2 regions of the Cohnella cellulosilytica genome follow, and region 1 is predicted to be linked to the other one. Evidence: predicted binding sites of a transcription regulator. Region 1 holds the regulator's gene; the other holds the start of a gene.
The links. The regulator Rex, encoded in region 1, represses fermentation and respiration genes when NADH is low (regulators of the CRP and FNR family bind a similar motif). The targets are predictions, from matches to a motif close to TTGTGAAATATTTCACAA.
Positions count from the first base shown of each region.

Region 2: the regulator Rex is predicted to act here: its motif matches at 1,478-1,495, upstream of ACFFT4_RS11990 (DoxX family membrane protein).

Region 1 is NZ_JBHMDN010000012.1:278,074-281,829, forward strand. It holds gene ACFFT4_RS09615 (cell wall elongation regulator TseB-like domain-containing protein) at 1-44, opposite strand, end outside; gene ACFFT4_RS09620 (amidohydrolase) at 41-1,345, opposite strand; gene ACFFT4_RS09625 (redox-sensing transcriptional repressor Rex) at 1,342-2,001, opposite strand; gene ACFFT4_RS09630 (ATP-dependent DNA helicase DinG, 3'-5' exoribonuclease type) at 1,998-3,756, opposite strand, start outside.
Region 2 is NZ_JBHMDN010000015.1:181,526-185,281, reverse strand. It holds gene ACFFT4_RS12000 (DHA2 family efflux MFS transporter permease subunit) at 1-3, opposite strand, end outside; gene ACFFT4_RS11995 (PadR family transcriptional regulator) at 122-697, shown strand; gene ACFFT4_RS11990 (DoxX family membrane protein) at 875-1,408, opposite strand; gene ACFFT4_RS11985 (YpdA family putative bacillithiol disulfide reductase) at 1,627-2,655, shown strand; gene ACFFT4_RS11980 (family 78 glycoside hydrolase catalytic domain) at 2,728-3,756, opposite strand, start outside.

The DNA.
Region 1 (3,756 bases):
AGGGAGGGAAGCACCCGCTTCCCTTCGCTCCGGCCCCTGTTCATGCCCGCAGCCTCCGGTAGCGGCTTTCCGCCTCGGCCATGATTTTCTCCTCGTCCAGCGTCGTCGGCCGGCCGTCGCGCAGCAGTTGTTTGCCGTCCACCCATACGTGAACGACATCGGAGCCTCTGGCCGAATAGACGAGATGGGATACGTAATCCGTACGCGGCACGAAGTGCGCCTGCGCGATATTAACGGCGATGAGATCCGCTTTGAAGCCGACTTTTAATTGCCCGACAACGCCCTCCAGCCCGATCGAGCGAGCTCCGTACAGCGTGGCCATCCGAAGCGCCTCTGTCGCCGGAACGGCGGTCGGATCGCCGCTTACGCCCTTGTGCAGCAGCGCCGCGGTCGTCATCTCCTGGAATAGGTCGAGGTTGTTGTTGCTCGCCGCGCCGTCCGTTCCGAGCGACACCGTGACGCCCGCCTTAAGCAAATCGGGCACGCGGGCTACGCCGCTCGCCAGCTTCAGGTTGCTGATCGGATTATGGGATACGGCCACTTTCCGCTCGGCCAGCAAAGCGATTTCCTCGTCGTTCAGATGAACCGCATGAGCGACCAGCGCCGGTCCGCCGAACACGCCGAGACGGTCCAGATGCTCGACCGGACGGCAGCCGTAATCGCGCACGTTCTGCTCGACCTCGGCAAGCGTCTCGGACATATGCGTATGCAGCGGCACATTCAGCTCGCGCGCCGCTTCCACAAACTTCAAAATAAAGTCGGGGGGACAGGTGTACGGAGCGTGCGGCGAAATCATCACGCGAATCCGGTCGTCCGCCTGGCCGTGCCATTCCCGCGCGAAGCGAATCGCGTCCTCCAGCTTCGCTTTCTGCTCCTCCTCCGAGCACAGGCCGATGACGCCCCTGGCCAGACTCGCTCTTAGCCCGGAGGCTTCCGTCATCTCGGCGACTCGCCGCGAATGATCGTACATGTCGACGAAGGTCGTCGTTCCGCTCTTGATCATTTCGACGGCAGCCAGCGCCGAGCCCCAGTAGACGTCGTCTCCGGTAAACTTCGCCTCGGTCGGCCACATATGGTTTTGCAGCCAATCCTGCAGCACCAGATCGTCGGCCATTCCGCGCAGCAGCGTCATCGCCGCATGGCCGTGCGTATTGACAAGGCCGGGCATGAACAATAGCCCTTTCCCGTCCACCGTCTCGGTCGCCCGGGCCGTCTCCTCCTGCGGCGCTTCCCCTTCGCCCATCGCGGCGATTTTTCCATTTTCTACAGCCAGCCAGCCTTGAAACTCCGGCAAATTCTCATCTATGGTTACAAACGTGCCCTGCTTGATCAACAGCCGCGTCATTGCTCCACGTCCCTTTCCGGCTCTTCCTCGTTTTGGTGATCCATGTAATAGGCCAAGCTGAGCAGCTCGGCGGTAAAATCGGCGTTATGGATGCGCACACCCGGAGCCGCCTTCAATACGACGGGCGCAAAATTGAGCAGCCCGCGGATGCCTGCCGCGACGAACCGGTCGGCGACGTTCTGCGCCTCGCCGGCGGGCACCGTAATGATCCCCACGGCAATATCGAGCTTGCGCACCGTCTCCGACAGCTCCTGCATCGGCTGGACCTTCAGATGATTGATCGAGGTTCCGGACTTGCTTACGTCCGCGTCGAACACGGCGACGATCTTCATATTGTCCTTGATATACATGTTGTAGTTGCACAGCGCACGTCCCAGGTTGCCCGTTCCGACCAGAGCGACGTTCATCGTCTTGTCCAGCTTCAAAATCTGGCGGATTTTCTCGATCAGGTAATCGACGTTGTAGCCGACCCCTTTGCGGCCGAATTCGCCGAAGTAAGCGAGATCCTTGCGGATCTGCGCCGGGTTCAGGTCCAGCTTCTCTCCGAGATCCTGCGAAGATACGGTTTGAATACCGCTGAGACTAAGTTCGTTTAAGTAGCGCAAATAAATCGGCAGCCTTCTGACGACGGCTTCGGATATTTTGATCGGCTTCATCGCATGTCCCCTCTCTCTTGCGCGGCGGCCGCGTTATTGTCGCCGTCGGCTTCCGGATTCAACCACGATTTGATTCTCGACGTCATGCCCGCCAGCGGCAGATGTTCCATTTTCGGTCCCGGCAGCGAGTATAGAAAATATTTTCCGTAATTCGTGTCGATGACTCTCGTATCGTACAGAATAACGATACCCTTGTCGTTGGCCGTTCTGACGAGACGGCCGAAGCCCTGCTTGAATTTGATGACCGCCTGCGGCAGCGACAGCTTCATGAACGGGTTCTGCTTCTCGGCCTGAAGCTTCTCGGACTTCGCCTCGGCCACCGGATGGTTGGGAGGCTGGAACGGCAACCGGACGATCGCCAGGCAGGTCAGCGCGTCTCCGGGCAGATCGATGCCTTCCCAGAAGCTGCTTGTCCCGAGCAGCACCGAAGCCGGCCGTTTCATGAATTGCTGGGTCAGCCGGCTTCTGCTGCCGTCGTCCACCCCTTGGCCGAGCACCTGAATTCCGACCGGCTCAAGACTGTCCTTGAGCGGGCCGTGAACGTGCCTCAGCATGCGGTAGGAGGTAAACAGGACGAGCATTCTGCCGCCTACCGTTATCGCGGCGTCCCGCAGCGAACCGATCAGCGCCTCGACGAACGCCGCTTCGCCGTCCCTGCCCTTGATCCCCGGAAAATCCCGCGGAATCAGCACGAGCGCCTGCTCGCGATAGCGGAACGGGGACGGCAGCATCGCCGTCTTGAGGCGGCCGCGCTGCTCCGCGTCTCCCAGGCCGAGCTGCTCGGTCACGTATTTGAACGACTTGTCGATCGTCAGAGTCGCCGAGGTCATGACGACGCTCGCCTTCTTGTCGAACATGCCTTCCTTAAGCAGCCCGCTGACGTCCGCAGGCGCCCCGTAGACGCTGACGGAACGGTTGCGGTACTGAGAGTGCCCCTCCGCCCAATAGACGAACTCGGGCCGCCCCAGCGTCACGAACGACTGCGTATCGGCGCGAATGTTGGACAGGTCCTTCAATACGCCTCCGAGGTCGGTCAACAGGCCCTGCACGGTCAACTCGTCCGTTTCCTCGCGGATTTCGACCGTCAGCTTCTCCAGGGGGCGAATCAGGTCCGACAGCAGCTGGATGACGTTGTTGCCGTCCACGCTGAGCGCCTCCCATTGCGCAGGAAGATCGGTTGGCTTGATTCGCAGCGTGAAGCTCCCGGTTTCGTCGGCCGGTGCGTTGGCGGCAAGCATCGCGAACAGCGCCTCCATCCAGCGTTCCCAGGCGTCGCGAATTTCCGGTGCCTTGGGCAGAAGCAGTTCGAGCTTCTCCGTCCACGCTCCGGCGTAATCGGAAGGCATCTCCCCAACGGAGCCGATCAGCTGCGGAAGCAATCCCGTGCGAGCGTCCTTCCACAGCCGCTGAAGCGGAATCATCAGAGAGGAATAGGACGTCTTCTGGCCGAGGTGACTGCTGGCCACTTCCTCCAAATGGTGCGCCTCGTCAACGATCAGCCGATCGTAGGCCGGCAGCAGACGATGCTCGGCTCTCATGTCGGTGAACAGCAGGGCATGGTTCGTAATGATCAAATCCGCTTTGCCCGCTTCGTTGCGCGCCCGATGGTAGAAGCATCTTCTGAACCAGGGGCACGCCCGGTTCAGGCAGGAGGCCGCGTCGCTGGCGACGGCCGCCCATTCCTCGCGGCCCCGGCCCCCGACGTTCAGTTCCTCCGATTCGCCGCGGGTCGTCTCGCCGAGCCATACGGTCATG
Region 2 (3,756 bases), on a different contig from region 1:
CATGATCCGATCTCCGCGCCTCCGATGAACTCTATGTATTTTTTTACATAATTGCTGGCAAGGACATAATAATAACGCCAAACCCTTGAACTGTCAAAGTATGCGATCTGGAGGACCCCTCATGAATACGTTGGCCTACGGCTTGCTGAGCCTGCTCACCCATGTCCCCCTGTCCGGCTACGACCTGACGCAGCGAATACAGCCTTTCTGGCCGGCCAAGCACAGTCAGATTTACCCGCTGCTCGCGCGGCTGGAGAAATACGGCATGGTCTCCTGCGAGCTGGTTCAGCAGAGCGACAAGCCCGACAAGAAGGTATACTCCCTGCAGGAAAAAGGATTCGACGCGCTGCGGGAATGGTTGACCGTTCCGGCTGCCGAGCCGGTTATGCGCGACGAGCTGATGCTGAAAGCCTTCTGCGTTTCCTACGTGGAGCCTGCGGTATCGCGCGATCTGTTCGCGGCCCGCCTGGAGCATTACCGGGCCAAGCTGCTGCGGCTGGAGGACAAAATCCGGGGCGTTCGCCAATTGGCGAACGCGGACGAAGCGGAAACTCCGCCGTACGACTCCCCCTTCTTCGGACCTTATATTATGTTGAACAAAGGTTTAATGGTATGCCGGACGAACATCGAATGGTGCGAGTGGGTGCTGTCGATTATCCCGGGCGGGACATCGGCGACGGCAGATCGCAAGGATTAACGCGGGGAAAACGGGAAGCCGGACGAGGTTAAGGCATCCGGGTCTCCAAAAATCCGGGAACGACGCTCGGGGGCGCATGACGCGCTGCCCGAAGGATGAATCGCGACGCTCGGTAACGCAGCGAAGGCTGCCCTGTTCCCTCCCGGGACGGGCAGCCTTCGCTGCGTTGCTGTCGGTTTACGCCGTGCCGGCATCCACCGGTTTACCTCCTCTTCCGCCGGTCAGCTTCTTCCAGCCGACGCGAATCCACGGAAGAAGGTAATAGTCGAGGCCGAATTTGCCGGCGTTAGCACCGCCGAGGAACACGATAATGCCGAGCAGCGTCAGCCAAGGGTTCGTCGACACCGTGCCGGCGAACAGAAACAGGAAGTTCATCAGAAGCCCGAAGAACGCGGCCGCCGCCGTCAAACCCCCGACGATCAGCCCTACGCCGACAAGAAACTCGCCGACCGGAATCAGAAAGTTGATCAGCTTGACGTTCGGCAGGGCGAAGTGCTCCAGAAATCCCGTATACGTCGGATAGACCGCCGAGTTCGTCGCTTTGTCCATGACCGGGCTCTCTATCGCCTTGGTGAGGAAACCCGATGCGCTAAAGCCCTCTCCAGCCAGTTTATGCCATCCCGCGTCCAGCCATTGCCATCCGAGATAGATCCGAAGCAGAGTCAACGCCGCCGCCGCCCAGACGTTTTCTCTAAGAAACTTGACTACCATAGCCGCCATCTCCCATCGCAGGTTCTCTTCTCCTTACGCCTTCATTATGAAGACCTTTCCCGTTTTTTAATGTGAAAATAATCACAATGTTTCGCCCGGATTGCCCCCAATCTTGAACAATTGGTGACAACCGCGACGCCGGGGAAAGGCGGCGTTTCGAAGGGAGACGTTAGACGTGGTACAATAAGAGGAAAAAAGCACCGGATAGGAGATTCGTTATGAGCGCACAAAATCGCGTACAGCAAGAACAAGCCCTTATTATCGGAGCCGGTCCCTGCGGCTTGTCCGCGGCTCTGGAGCTGCAGGCTGCGGGAATCGAGCCGCTGCTGATCGAGAAGCATGCCGTCGTCCATTCCATCTATCAATATCCGACCTATATGAATTTCTTCAGCACCGCCGAATTGCTGGAGATCGGCGGCATCCCGTTCACGAGTCCGAACGACAAGCCTTCCCGGCGAGAAGCGCTGCAATATTATCGGGACGTGGCGCTGCGGCGGAAGCTGCGCATTCGCGCCTACGAGGAAGCCGTCTCGATCCAGCCGCAGCCGGACGGCTCGTTCCTCGTCGAAACAGCCGACCGCTTCGGAAGCGTGCGCGCGTACAAGACGCGTTACGTTACCGTCGCGACCGGCTACTTCGATCACCCGAACATGCTGGGCATTCCCGGCGAAGAGCTGCCGAAGGTGTCCCATTTCTTCGGCGAAGCCCATCCGTATACCGGCATGAAAGTCGCCATTATCGGCGGCAACAACTCCGCCGTGGACGCGGCGATGGAGCTGCTCCGCGTAGGAGCGGAAATTACCGTCGTATACCGCGGCGATCACTACTCTCCGAGCATCAAGCCCTGGGTGCGGCCGCTGTTCGAGGGCAATGTGAACAAGGGCAACATCCGGATGCTGTTCTCCTCCCAAGTCGTGCGCATCGATCTGGACAGCGTAACGATTCAGCCTGCGGAAGACGGCGCAGCCCCTTATCGGGTCGACAACGATTTCGTGCTGGCGCTGACCGGCTTCCGGCCGGAGCGTACGCTGCTTACCGAGGCCGGGGCGACGGTCGATCCGGATACGACGATCCCGGCCTTCGATCCCGAGACGATGGAGACGAACGTGCCAGGGCTGTTCATCGCCGGCGTAATCGCCGCCGGACGCGAGGCGAACGAAATCTTCATCGAGAGCGGACGGCATCACGGCAAGCTGATCGCGCAGCGGATTCGGATGCTGGAGGAGCAATCTTCTTCCGTCCGATGACCGCTCCTCCGTGCAGAACGCCACGGTCGGAGCCAGCCGGGATCGCCCCGCTGCCCGCTATCGAAGCGCGGCCTACCCTCTGATCAGACGCATCCGCGGCTCGTATCCGTCCGGGGCGACGAGGTCCACTTCGACCCCTTCCGGCGCCCGGACGTCAAGCCGGAACACGCGGCTGCCCGCTTCGTCCTCCATGCGCCAGGCAACGTCGATCCGGCCGCCGCTCGGCAGCGGCACCGCCCCGCGCGCCCACTTCAGATCGCCCGGCTGCGGCGCTACGCGGACGCGGCTCCAGCCGTCGGTTTCCTTGCGGACCCCGAGAACGCAGGCGCCCAGGAAATAACCCGGCGCCGCCGACCAGGCATGGCAATGGCTGCGGGTCAGCATGTTCGGATTCGGGCGATTTTCGACAAAGTTCGGATACATCTCCCAGCACGTCGTCGCTTCGTACTCGATCATCTGTCCGAAATGCTTGCGCATATCGTCGAGCATAATATCGTAGCGGCCGAGAGCGGCCAGCGCCTCGTAATAGAAGAACGCCATAAACGGACTGCCGATTTGCACGAATTCCCGCGGAGGCTCGACCAGATAAGCGGCCAGCCGCTCCTTGCGCGTTCCTTCGGCAATGCCGTTCAAATAGACGACCGCCTGCGTCTGAATGCTGAAAATGTCGGAGCTCCGGCCGTCCGCATGGATGCAGTCGAGATACGCCTGCCGTTCCTCGCTCCACAAAAAAGCGTTGATCGCTTGCGCCAGCGTCTCGGACGCCTCCGCAAACGGAATTCCCCGGTCGGCTTCTCCCGCAAGCTTCGCCAGCTTGGCCGCCGAGCGCAGCGCTCCGACGAACACCGCGTTCTGATGCGTGACGATGCCGTCCCGCGGCTGATCGATCGGCGCCCAGTCCAGCAGGTTCCAGCCGCGATGCCGCAGCAGGCCCCGCTCGTCGATTTTCCGCAAATAATGCTCCAGCGTAAACCGGACCTGCGGCCAAATCCTCCGGGCGAACTCCCGGTCTCCGGTATGCTCGGCGTATTCCAGACAGGCGTTCGCCCAGAAGAACGTCCAGTTCGGAATGACGCTGCTCCAGCCGCTCGGCACCTGGTC